DNA from 3 places in the Paenibacillus sp. Y301 genome. Region 1 is predicted to be linked to each of the others. Evidence: riboswitches for the same ligand, from Rfam matches in the RefSeq annotation. Region 1 holds a riboswitch; each other region holds the start of a gene.
The links. A riboswitch is a leader RNA that binds a small molecule or an ion and turns the genes downstream of it on or off. The one in region 1 is predicted to bind cyclic di-AMP.
Positions count from the first base shown of each region.

Region 2: another riboswitch for cyclic di-AMP. It lies ahead of AC1D69_RS05730 (TrkH family potassium uptake protein); the one in region 1 lies ahead of AC1D69_RS24050 (C40 family peptidase).
Region 3: another riboswitch for cyclic di-AMP. It lies ahead of AC1D69_RS16345 (3D domain-containing protein); the one in region 1 lies ahead of AC1D69_RS24050 (C40 family peptidase).

Region 1 covers NZ_JCAIUL010000024.1:15,836-20,121, forward strand. Annotated here, with positions in the region: gene AC1D69_RS24030 (4a-hydroxytetrahydrobiopterin dehydratase) at 1-10, shown strand, start outside; gene AC1D69_RS24035 (c-type cytochrome) at 90-446, opposite strand; gene AC1D69_RS24040 (GNAT family N-acetyltransferase) at 570-1,070, opposite strand; gene AC1D69_RS24045 (C40 family peptidase) at 1,321-1,791, opposite strand; cyclic di-AMP (ydaO/yuaA leader) riboswitch at 1,796-1,932, opposite strand; gene AC1D69_RS24050 (C40 family peptidase) at 2,276-2,743, opposite strand; cyclic di-AMP (ydaO/yuaA leader) riboswitch at 2,748-2,886, opposite strand; gene AC1D69_RS24055 (hypothetical protein) at 3,091-3,915, opposite strand; gene AC1D69_RS24060 (M1 family metallopeptidase) at 3,927-4,286, opposite strand, start outside.
Region 2 covers NZ_JCAIUL010000002.1:482,356-486,641, reverse strand. Annotated here, with positions in the region: gene AC1D69_RS05740 (LysR family transcriptional regulator) at 1-508, shown strand, start outside; gene AC1D69_RS05735 (potassium channel family protein) at 638-1,306, opposite strand; gene AC1D69_RS05730 (TrkH family potassium uptake protein) at 1,346-2,686, opposite strand; cyclic di-AMP (ydaO/yuaA leader) riboswitch at 2,750-2,916, opposite strand; gene AC1D69_RS05725 (CPBP family intramembrane glutamic endopeptidase) at 3,348-4,286, shown strand, end outside.
Region 3 covers NZ_JCAIUL010000009.1:84,852-89,137, reverse strand. Annotated here, with positions in the region: gene AC1D69_RS16355 (ABC transporter substrate-binding protein/permease) at 1-1,218, shown strand, start outside; gene AC1D69_RS16350 (amino acid ABC transporter ATP-binding protein) at 1,205-1,927, shown strand; cyclic di-AMP (ydaO/yuaA leader) riboswitch at 2,092-2,267, shown strand; gene AC1D69_RS16345 (3D domain-containing protein) at 2,279-2,923, shown strand; gene AC1D69_RS16340 (YveK family protein) at 3,167-3,925, shown strand; gene AC1D69_RS16335 (CpsD/CapB family tyrosine-protein kinase) at 3,873-4,286, shown strand, end outside.

The DNA.
Region 1 (4,286 bases):
GCACAAATGAAGAGATAGAGATCAGAAGTGATTCTTGAAAAGAAACAGGTATCCGCCAATAGGTGGATACCTGTTTTTATTAGATATGGTTATTTTTTTTGAGCTAAGAACTGGGCCACGTTGGCGATTTCTTCATTTTCTAGTTTTCCTTTAAAAGAAGGCATCATGCCTTTCCCTTTACTTACAAGAGCATATGTCTCTTCAGCTGACATGGTGCTACCAATCTTCTGTAAGTTTGGACCTACCCCACCTTGCAGTTGATCCCCGTGGCAACTTATGCAATTTGCTTTAATAGTAGACTCGGCTACAGTAGCATCTAATACAACTTCAGGCATGCTAGGTTTCGCTTCCTCTGCTACTTGCTCTTTACCAGGAAGTGTAAACATAAGTACAATGGCTACAACACAGGCAGTAAAAAAGAAACCGCTCATGATATACTTTTGCATCTTTTTCGTCCTTTCTATGTAAGCTATTAAGCTGATGATTATATTATAGCGGAACTGGAAGCATTTGTGTCAAAAAAGAGAATTAAATTCCAATATTTGTTGCGATAATCAGTAGAATATGTGCTATTTATCATGGTTATCGCAGGTATTACTATAAACCATGCAATAAAATGGTTTGCTCCCATCTGGAGTCATGCGTTCATATGTGTCTGTAATTTCAAACCCTGCCTTTTGGTATGCCTTAATAGCACGTATATTCCAAGTTAAAACTTCTAAGTCAATTTCATCTTGAGGTTTCCGTCGTTGCGCCTCATGCACAATAGATTGAACAACCAAGTTTCCCATTCCCTGTCCACATAATTTAGGATGTAAGCCAATACCAAGCCTTGTCACCCCTTCTAGTGGGAAGAATTGAGTGAAACCACATAACTCTCCATTCAAGTTGATGATAGAGGCATATTGCTCCTTCCGAAGCATTGGATCTCCAAACTCAATATGAAGCTCCTCCATCTGATTCCAGGGCATCCATCCATAAATACTGTAGGGAGGTGGGTAAACCCATTCAGATATAGCACGAGCATGTTCAGTGGTCATAGAAGTTATGATAAATGGTGAGTTAGTCATATTGATTGTTCCTTTCTTTGAATGAAATGAAGGAGTTCATAATAAATATGTACAATGCTGTACGTAATAACTGTTTACTTATCAGCAGGGTGGTTAATGAAGAGTATGGGCAACTTATCATAAGTATATGAATAAATATATGATGACATGTTAGTAGTTTAGTCAGTTGAGAGTTAGGTACAAATGTGACAAATAAAAAAACCTGTAGTTGAGATTAAGGATCTCATCCACAGGTCGGGTTGTAGAAAAACTATTTGTCTGTAGCAACAGACTCATACGTAGTATTACTCATAATTCTTTTGGCACCAACATAGCGGTTGACATAATAGGATTCACTGAGTGAGTTAATGATAACACCATTGGATGAAGAGGCATGTGCAAACTTACCATTACCAACATAGATTCCAACGTGTGAAACACCTTTGCCACTTGTATTAAAGAAAACTAAATCGCCTTCTCTTAAATCGCTACGACTAACGGCAGTTCCCATACTGAATTGAGATCCGGATTGGTGAGGTAAATCAATACCTAGTTTATTGAATATGTACAATGTGAATCCAGAACAGTCGAATCCATTAGTGTTAACTCCGCCGCCCTTATATGCAGAACCAATTGTTGGTTTGATAGCCTCATCTAGTGTAGAATCCGCGAAAGCGCTACCAGTTCCAATTGAAAATAATAATGTTAATCCTAATACTGTAGTTGTTAATTTCTTCTTCAAAAAAGTTAACTCCTTCCGGTGCCTGCGAGGTTAGCTTAAGGATTCGGTTGAAGGTTCCCTATGATCCCTCTGCTGCAAGATCAATTCACCCAAGACTGGTTCCCCCACTTCCCATAATTGGGAATTCGGCAGATATAATTAACATTAAATGATTACAAAACTTATTACAAAGTTGTTACTAAAAACTTACTGGATTTATTGTAACAAAGGAATGGGAGTTTGGCAATTGTTTCTGTAAACTTTGATGGAATTTATCTAACATTTTACAAAATAAAGGTAGATTACTAGAATACGTGTCCTTAATTGTTTAATTATGGTATTTAGTGGGCGGGGATTATGTGTTGGAAATTAAACTGACTCTTAACTATAAAAAAACATTTTGGTTAATCGTCAACTTTTTCTGACTTCGTACGTCTTAGTATATAAGAAACCCTTAGAGAGACTTCAGCTCATCTAAGGGTCCTAATAATTTATCACATTATATTTAGTTATAAGCTGCAGCTTGATATTTAGAAGTACTCATTACTCTTTTTGCGCCAACATAACGTTTAGAATAGTAGCTTTCTGAAAGTGAACTAACAATTACCCCATGTGAAGAAGAGGCATGTGCAAATTTTCCACTACCTACAAATATCCCGACGTGAGATACACCTTTTCCTGAAGTGTTAAAGAACACCAGGTCGCCAGGTCTCATTTGGCTTTTCGATACAGCGGTACCTGTGTGGTACTGAGAAACAGACTGACGTGGCAAAGTCACGCCTAATTTTAAGAATACATAACGAGTAAAGCCAGAACAATCAAATCCATTTGCGGTTGTTCCACCCGTTTTATATGTAACTCCAATCGTATTGTCAATCACGGAGTCCATCTTTGAATCGGCAAATACGCTACCCGTTCCTATCGTCAATGCAAGAGCCACGCTCAAGGCTGTAGCGACTACATTCTTCTTCAAATCATTGTTCCCCTTCCAATGCCTACGAGGTTAGCTTAAGGGTTCGGTAGAAGGTCTCCTATGATCCCTCTGTTTCGAGATCAATTCACCCATAAAATGGTTCCCCCGTTTCCTGGTGCTTAGGAATTTGGCTGTTTCGTGCACCTGAAAGTGACAAACTACGATGATAAATTTCAGAGGTCGTAATAAAGATTACAAAGTTGTTACTAAATGAGTTTAACAGAGGTTTTACACTTTGGCAAACCTAAACCACACAATAGGACAAGAAGAAACCCACCTTTTTCATCCAAAAAAGGTGGGTTTCTTCTTGTATCAGGGGGCTAAAGATATAATATGCAAATATATATTTATTTTTTTATAAGCTTGGTTGCCCACAAATTATACTGTGAGGTGATGTTCCACATTTTAAATAGACAAGATATTACTGGATATGTTTGTTGCAGAATGAGCGCGAGTATTCCCGTCCAAAAAAGAGAAAAGCCAGTGAATAAGCAAAAGAGAAGTAGATTTAGTCCTCCCAGGAGAAGAGAGATTCCAATCACGGCCAGGACATGTCGTAAACATATCCATATAGATGAGAAGATAGAGACATCTCCAGTTGAGCCAAATTGCATGTACAATACAATCTGGTGGATGATATAGCCGTATATGTACCACCCAACTAACCAGGGGATAGCTTCAGTTAATATACCAGGGGACATAAGTCCGGTCATAGCCATGGAATACAGTTTCGGTACTAACCAATAGGCAGGAATGAGAACTAATACTGTTTCAATCCAATAGAATAACATGACAGGTTTCCAATGACGCTTCATGCCTTGAAAGAAGAAAGCACCCATTTCTCCCTTACGTTCTTGGTGGAGACCGTAAAATATACCAGAATGAATAAAAGGAGTAAGAACCATTCGTAATAGTAGCATTCCTAACAGAATCCAGAGATAGTTATGAACCGTGTGGCTATGGGCAAGGCCCATCTGTCCTTCGACATAGAATAAGATCTGACTTAATTCATTGGGGGGTGGATCAGGATAGCGTTGAAGTAGCGGTACTACCGCCGAATTCACCAAACGGTATAGAAAGTATCCGAATAGCAAGTGGTACAGAAATAGAATGATGACGACGTAGAATTGATTTTTTAGACCTTTCCAACCATGGGCGATATTGCTCCTCACCGTCTCTCACCTCACCAGGATAGACTTCCAAGCAGTGTTTCCACTAACTTGGTGACACTAATATTCCAGCGGGATACCTTCTTGACGTCGAGATCCGCCTTTAAATAGTTGTTGATATATTTGTTCTCTAACACAAGTGTATATTGAGGATCAATCATGGCCCAGGATAGGGGCGACTTGTATTGGAGCTTAAATTGAGCGATATCTCCATTTCCCTTCCATACTTTCTTGAGGGTATGACCATCTGCAAATGTAAAAAGGATGGGGATATTAGGATAATTACCATCTTGTCGACTAACGGTCACATTTGAATCGTATATGGTTCCTGAACTACTCTCCTTTTTCTGTACGGTGATGTCATCTATGGCGAA
Region 2 (4,286 bases), on a different contig from region 1:
TGTTTCAGCACTCCGTGAGAAGAAGATCGACGTTGGAATTGTTGCTTCATCCATCCACGAAAGAGGCTTAAACTGTATCCCTTTATTTGAAGATCACTTGGAATTAGTTCTACCAAGACAACACCCCCTTGCCGAATCACCAGCCATTCATATGAACGATTTACATGAGACACCCATGATTATTTTCTCAAGTGGGACATGGTATCGTAAATTAATGGACGACTTATTTGAGAATACGGGTATTATGCCTGATATTCGAATGGAGATCGACTCGTTTGAAGCGATTGTCCGCTTATTACCTACTTGTAAAGCTGTAACATTATTACCCAAATCTTATCTACATCAACAACTTATTGACGATAATGATCTCAAAGTTATTCATATCCCTGATCTCAAAGAAACACGACGAACGACATCCTTAATCTATGGTGAATATACCGAGTTAAGTAAGGCTGCACGGCAATGGATCGAAGAAACAGAATCCTTATTTAATCGCCTAGATTTATGATTTTTATGATTTCACCAAAAAAAGAAACACAGAGAAGGTCAAGGATAATCTCCTTGACCTTCTCTGTGTTTTACGTTCGCATTTTTTTGAGAAATTAGCTACCTCTACCGAAAGTGGTTCTATTCCTATTTAATTGTCATCCATGAGTTCATTCTCAAAATTTTCAATATTCTCGTTAGACCCGATAATGACCATAATATCGCCTGCTCGAACCTGATCCATTGCTGTAGGCGCCACAATAATGCCAGTTGATCTATGCAAAGCCACGATGCTACAGCCAAATCTAGTACGAATATTTATCTCTGTGAGTGTCTTACCATCAAGACATAACGGAGCGTTCATCTCTACAATGCTGTAATCTTTCGAAAGTTCAATATAATCCAGTAAGTTCGGAGTTACCAGTTGATGTGCAACCCGAATGCCCATATCTCGCTCAGGGTACACTACTCGATCTACTCCTAGTTTCTCCAATGCTCTTCCGTGAAGAACAGAGATCGCTTTAGCAACGACTGTCGTTACTCCTAAATCTTTGAGCAGTATGGTTGCAAGAATACTCGTCTGGATGTCTTCTCCGATAGCCACAATACCACAATCGAAATTACGAACACCTAACGATTTCAGCACTTCTTCATCTGAGGCATCTGCCACAACAGCATACGTCAGTAACTCACTCATATCACTTACAATCTCTTCATTTCGATCGATCCCTAGCACTTCATAATTCAGTGCCATAAGTTCTTGAGCAATAGAAGACCCGAACCGCCCCAATCCAATAACGACAAACTGCTGTTTCTTCATCTCTCTTTCAATACTCCTTTAATCATCTCAATTTCTCTTCTACCCTATAATAATTTTACCCTCTGGATGACGATATAACTCTTTGCCTTTCTTCGGACCCAGTGCATATGCCAGTGTAAGTGGTCCAAGGCGACCTGCAAACATCGTTAGACTTATCAGAATTTTACCCGCTAAGGTCAGATGTGTGGTTAATCCCATCGTTAACCCTACTGTACCAAATGCAGAAGTTGTCTCATACAATATCATTAGAAAACTACTGTCTTCTGTCGTAGAAAGTATCATCGCTACACTCATTACAAGCAAAAGTGCAACTAGTGTAATCGTGAGCGCTTTAAATATACGTTCTTGCGCAAACCGGTAGCGAAACAATACGATGTCATCTCGTCCACGTAACATGGAGATCACAGCACCAATAATAAGCGTAAACGTTGTTGTCTTGATCCCACCTCCAGTAGATCCTGGAGAAGCCCCAATGAACATAAGTATAATCATAAAGAATTGAGATGCCTGTCTCATATTACCCAGATCAAGCGTATTCGCACCTGCAGTTCTTGGTGTAACCGATTGGAAGAGGGAGCCAAGGATTTTGCCACCCCAATTTAACGACCCTAATGTTCTTGGATTAGAATACTCGAATACAAATATAACAATGGCTCCGAACACGATTAGAAAGGCTGTCATGGATAGTACTACTTTTGAATGTAAAGATATCCTACGCGTCTTTCGGAAATCGACCATGTCAGATAGAACAATGAATCCAATTCCTCCAGATACAATAAGGAACATCACCACAAAGTTGACGATTGGATCATATACATAACCTGTAAGGCTACGGAAGTCACCGAATAGATCAAATCCAGCATTGTTAAACATTGAAATGGCATGAAAAATACCAAAATATAAAGCTTTTCCAAAGGGCATATCTACTGCCCATCTTACAGTTAACAGAACAGCAGCTGATCCTTCGATAATAAGAGAAAAGAGTAATACTTTTCGAATCAGTCGTACTATTCCTTCCATTGAGCCCTGATTCATCGCTTCTTGAAGGAGCAAACGGTCACGTAGGGATATCTTCCGTTTCAACAGAAAGGCGAATAACGTAGCCATCGTCATAAATCCAAGTCCGCCCACCTGAATGAGCATAATAATGACCACTTGCCCAAATGTGCTGAAGAACGTCCCCGTGTCCTGCACGACTAAGCCCGTAACGCAAGTCGCTGATGTTGCTGTAAACAATGCATCAATGAAGGCGAGGGGTTTACCCGTCGTATTCGATATGGGTAAGGTTAACAATACCGTTCCCAGTAGTATAATGGTAGCGAAACCAATAACTAGAATTTGTGGAGGGGATAATCTGAACCAACTATACTTCCATTTCACACGCTTCACCCCTTTTTAAATCAACAAAAAAAGACACTGGAAATCCAATGCCTCTCGGTTGGTTCCTGCTTGCATATCGCCTACGAGGTTAGCTGACGGATTCGGGTATGCACAGCTTACCCTATTCGTTCATTCAACAACGAAATTCACCCCACAAGTAGATAGACTAAATCGTCTCTACAAGAAATGGTTCCCCCGTATTTCATATGAAAATTTGGCGCATTATTAAATTGCATTCCGATTATAATCTTTATCCAGTAACTGTACAAATTGATTTTCTGGACAAATGACTGGATATGGGTTAAATATAAGCGAAAGAACGTATCAGAACAGTGGTTCTCTCTCCATAAGTATGATTACCTTCTTATTCATCTGCTTTGCACCATTTCGAGTTACATTTGCTGGATTTACCGCTAGAAGCTATGCTATGTTATCGTTACTTATAAGAGCATCTAACGAAGTTTATGTTTTCGATGTAAGTTTTTACGAAGTATTACCAAGGAGTAGCGCTCAAAAACTTTAAGTTTATGCTTTCGATGTAAGTTTTTACGAAGTATTACCAAGGAGTAACGCTCAAAAACTTTAAGTTTATGCTTTCGATGTAAGTTTTTACGAAGTAATTCTAAGAAGTAGCGCTCAAAAACTTTTAGGAGGAAATTAAATGAATTCTACGGGACAACCTTTGAAACTTAATATCAACTATAAGGTTCTCGGTCTATGTGGGGTTATCGGTCTGATTCTGTTTATGATATTGCAAGTATTCCCCAGCACCGCATCCGATACACTGGAGCAACCAAGCAAAGAATTAATCACTAAGGATCAAGCAAGAATCGCGGCCACACAATATGCTGAGTCACAACTTCACATTCATGTATTGAGTCAACCCGATGATACTTTGGTCACCTATCAATCTGACTCAGATTTATATGGTTATTTATCTAAAGAGAAGTTAATGGAGAAATACAATACTACTTTCGATCATAAATATCCAACCGAAGTTTACCGCGTCCGTCTGAAAGAAGGTAATACCAATAACTACCTTAATATAGATGTACATATGAATACAGGAGATATCGTATCCTTTTCTCAGAAGAAGAACTCGCCCCTTATTGAACCTACAGAGGAATCGATCAGTACAACAAATAATGTAAGACTTGCAGAACAATGGCTAACCCAATTAGGATATGATTCAAAGACTCTCCAGATCACAGAAAATAAAAAATCGACCCTTACCTATTCGGACTTAAATACTACGATTGGCGAGGCCGTATTACAATTGAAGTTCACTTTCGGATCAGACAGGATCGTCTCCTTTGAACCTTCCTTTTCGATTCCGTCAGAACATACATCTTATGTAGAAAAAGAACACACCAAAGCCGTTTGGATGACCATGCTCGGATATGGACTCCTCACTTTAGCGCTTGGCATACTTGCTATTGTATATAGCGCAATAACGAGAAAGCATACCTCTTTTGTTCGAGGAATATTCCTGAGTTCATTCTATTTCATTGTCTCCATGCTAAGCACATTAAATATGTTGCCCGCCTTGGAAGCCGAGGGACTGACGGGATTAAGTCTAACGTTCGGGTTAATATTCCAG
Region 3 (4,286 bases), on a different contig from region 1:
ATGGCATTTGATAGCCTACTATCTGCGCTACAGAGCGGTAGAGTAGACTTTGTTATCTCAGGAATGACACCAACAGAAGAACGTCGTAGAAGCATCGATTTCTCTGATAACTATTATAAAGCGCAACAGGTTATGATCGTTAGAGCAGAAGATAAAGATAAATATCCAACCATGAAGGATTTTGAGAACGAGAAAATTAGTGTCCAAAAGGGTTCCATTCAAGAAGGAATTGGCCAAAGCATTCCAGGTGCACAACTGACTTCTTTGGATAAAATCCCAGATATCATATTACAGCTTCAGACGAAACGTGTTAATGCTGTTATTGTAGAAGACACGGTAGCTCAAGGTTATCTTGACTCAGAGATGGTTCTATCCGAAGCTGTCCCAGATAATTCTGAGTCCCAAGCAGCCATTGGTATTAAGAAGGGGAATGTTGAGCTTCTGAATGCCGTTAATGAATCGCTTGCTCGCATGAAGAGTGAAGGTGCTATTGATGAAATGGTTAAAGAAGCAAGTCTATTAGCAGCAGGTAACGCGGATCTGAAAGAGGATTCAGGAAATATTTTTACTACGGCTTGGGAATATCGTAGCTACTATGCAAAAGGGATCGGATATACCCTCTTATTATCCGCACTAGGAGTATTATTTGGTTTCATTATTGGATTATTCATTTCTTTATTACGGATGACAAATATTCGAATTGTGAAGTGGTTAGGAACAGCATATGTAGAGATATTGCGTGGTACTCCTATGCTTGTGCAGCTCATGATCATCCATTACGGACTAGCTTTAACGTTAGGGATTAACTTTTCACCGCTACAGTCCGGTATTATCACATTATCCATCAATAGTTCTGCTTATCTAGCTGAGATATTTAGAGCAGGGATTCAAGGTGTGGATCGAGGACAGATGGAAGCTGCTCGGTCACTTGGAATGCGACGTGGAACGGCGATGCGTCATATTATTTTGCCTCAAGCATTTAAAGCTGTTCTTCCAGCGATCGGTAACGAATTCATTACCATTATTAAAGAATCATCGATCATCTCGGTTATTGGGATGGTAGATATTATGTACCAAGCAGGTGTAGTTAAGAACATAACGTATCAAGGTCTTAGCCCATTCATTATTGCTGCGGCCATTTATTTTGTACTGACATTTACTTTATCTAAGATTCTGAATCGCGTTGAAAGGAAGTTGAGTGCTAGTGATAACCGTTAAAGATCTTCATAAATCATATGGAAAAGTAGACATTCTCAAGGGGATCGATTTGTTCGTCAATAAAGGTGAAGTCGTCGTTGTCATTGGTCCTTCTGGTTCTGGTAAAAGTACCTTACTTCGTTGTCTAAATCTACTTGAGCAACCGACATCTGGTGAGATTCTGTTCGAAGGGGAGTCTATTACGGCTCCGAATCATGATATCAATGCAACGCGTGAAAAAATGGGAATGGTGTTCCAGAACTTTAACCTTTTTCCACATAAAACCGTGGGCCAAAATATTACGATAGCCCCACTTACGGTTAAAAAGCAGTCTGCAGCTGAAGCTGATCTCATTTCTGAGAACCTTTTGCAAACCGTCGGCTTGTCGGACAAAAAGGATGTATACCCTAATCAACTATCAGGTGGACAGAAACAGCGTATAGCGATTGCACGCGCACTGGCGATGCAACCTCACGTCATGTTGTTTGATGAGCCAACTTCGGCACTAGATCCTGAAATGGTAGGCGAGGTTCTCGAAGTTATGAAGAAACTTGCCTTCGAAGGCATGACGATGGTCATTGTGACCCATGAAATGGGATTCGCACGTGAAGTTGGGGATCGGATTCTATTCATAGACGAAGGTCGCATTTCGGAGCAGGGTTCACCTGAAGAGGTATTTGGTAATCCTAAGAACATACGTACCAAGGAATTTCTTAGTAAAGTATTGTAAAGTAGACTTGAACTAAACTCATGAATTAAAGTGTAATTAAGCAGGCGTAAAAGTGACATATTAGTCATTATTACGTCTGTTTTTTTGTGCGAAAAAGTCGCGATTCTCTGTTGTTAAAGTACTGTTGTCAATTATTACATATTTTCTGGTTACAAAATTGTGATATATTTGTTGAGCCAAAACTTTCAAAGAGAAAGTGTGGGGGATGTAATAGGCGTGTACAAGAACAACGGGTAACCGTTCTTCGCACCTTGGGGTGAATCGCACAAGTTCGTGTGCGTAGGGTTGACTCCCAATCCGAATCCGACAGCTAACTTCGCAGGCATTAAAAACAAGGAGGAACATAACACAATGAAATTCAGAAAAATGAAAATGATAGTAGCGGCGATGGGTGTCGCATTGGTCGTTCAAAATACACCGATTCATGCTGATGCTGTACATATCACCAAAGACGGAGATACGTTCTACAAACTATCTCAACAATATGGTGTAAATCTTGATAAGTTGATCAATGCCAATCCGAATGTGAAAGCAAACAATATCCATGTTGGAATGAAATTAAACATACCAACGGTGCAGAACACAGCATCCGCTGCTCCTGTGAAATCGGCAGATTCTAACCTAGTCGTATCTTCAGATCAGAAAGTAGTAGAAGCTTGGGGTAAAACCTTTAGCTATAGTAAAACAGTTCAGGTCAAAGCTACAGCATACTCAGCTGCTGCAAGTGAAAATGGGAAATGGGGAGCCGTTGATTATTTCGGAAATCCTCTTAAACTAGGTACGATTGCAGTAGATCCTAATGTTATTCCTATGGGAACGAAAGTATTAGTTACTGGACATAATCATAGTAATCTTCCTAACGATGCCTTTATTGCTACAGCAACCGACGCAGGTTCTGCTATCAAGGGTAATCGAATTGATATATTTATTCCTGGAAGCCAGAAAAGCGTAAGTTCATTCGGGTTTCAACAAATTAAATTGTATGTAATTAAATAGAATGTTTTAGAGATTAAGATAAGAAAGAGACCGAGAACCAGAAATATGGGTTCTCGGTCTTTTTTTTTATCTGGATTACTAACATGGTAAAAGGGAGATAGAGTTATCCTTTCACTAGTATAATCCGAAAAATTTAAATTTTTCATCATGCTTTGGACATATGTTGGGAGAAAGAGAATATGAATATACAATCATATTTTTATAGAGGATAGAAATACATTAACTAGTTAGGAGAAATAATCGATGGAGTTCGAACTAGGGAGCATTTTGAAACTAGTGAAACGTAGGTTGCTGTTTATCATTGTGTTGTGTATTACTGCGATGGGACTCGCCAGTTTCGTCAGCTATTATGTGTTGAAACCGAAATACGAGGCAACAGCGTCTATTCTTATTCAGGGGGACAGGCAAGAGAAAGCAATTAATGACATCATGGCAGGACAAAAGCTGGTAACAACTTACGGGGAGATCATCCGAAGCAGTAGGATAGCGGAAGAAGTCGTTAGAAGGCTCGAATTAAAGATGACACCGGAAAAACTGCTCGAACATGTCAAGACAAGAACCAATAGTGAGTCACTGTTAACAACCGTTATTGTGACGGACTCGAACGCACAACAGGCAACGGATATCGCGAATGGTTTCGGGGAGGCATTCAACGGGAATATACAATCCATTATGGGGGTAGAGAATGTTGTACTTCTCGACCGGGCGAAGGTTCCTACCGAGGCTATATCGCCTAAGCCACTATTCAATTTGGTGGTCGCATTTGGACTAGCGCTGATTGCCGGGATCGCCATTTCTATTTTAAAGGAATTGATGGATAAGACCGTGAACAGCGCCAAAGACATTCAGCTTGATCTGCAACTTCCTCTTCTAGGTACGGTGGGTAAATTGAAGTTACGTAAACGGCGGGTACGGACGAAAGCTAAATCAGTTGAAGGAGTTATTAGACATGAAGAAGAGAGTGCCAAAGCTATATTGCCTGGAACAACCGAAATCAGCTAATGCATCTATTTTTCGAACTATTCGATCCAATATTCGCTATACCCGAGTAGGTGGAGAAATTCGGTCGTTATTAGTCACAAGCTCTCTTCCAGAGGAAGGGAAGTCGACATTGGCCATGAACCTAGCTATATCGATGGCAGAGACCGGTAGGTCTGTGTTACTGATGGATGGGGACCTGCGTACGCCAACCGTACATAAGGCATTTGATCTTCCCAATTCGGTTGGGTTGAGCAGCATTCTGGTTGATCAAACTCGGCTGGAAGATTGCATTCATTCTATAAAATATTCAAGGGGACTTTCTGTGCTGACTTCTGGGCCTATCTCACCAGATCCGGCTGAATTACTGGGCTCCGAGGGGATG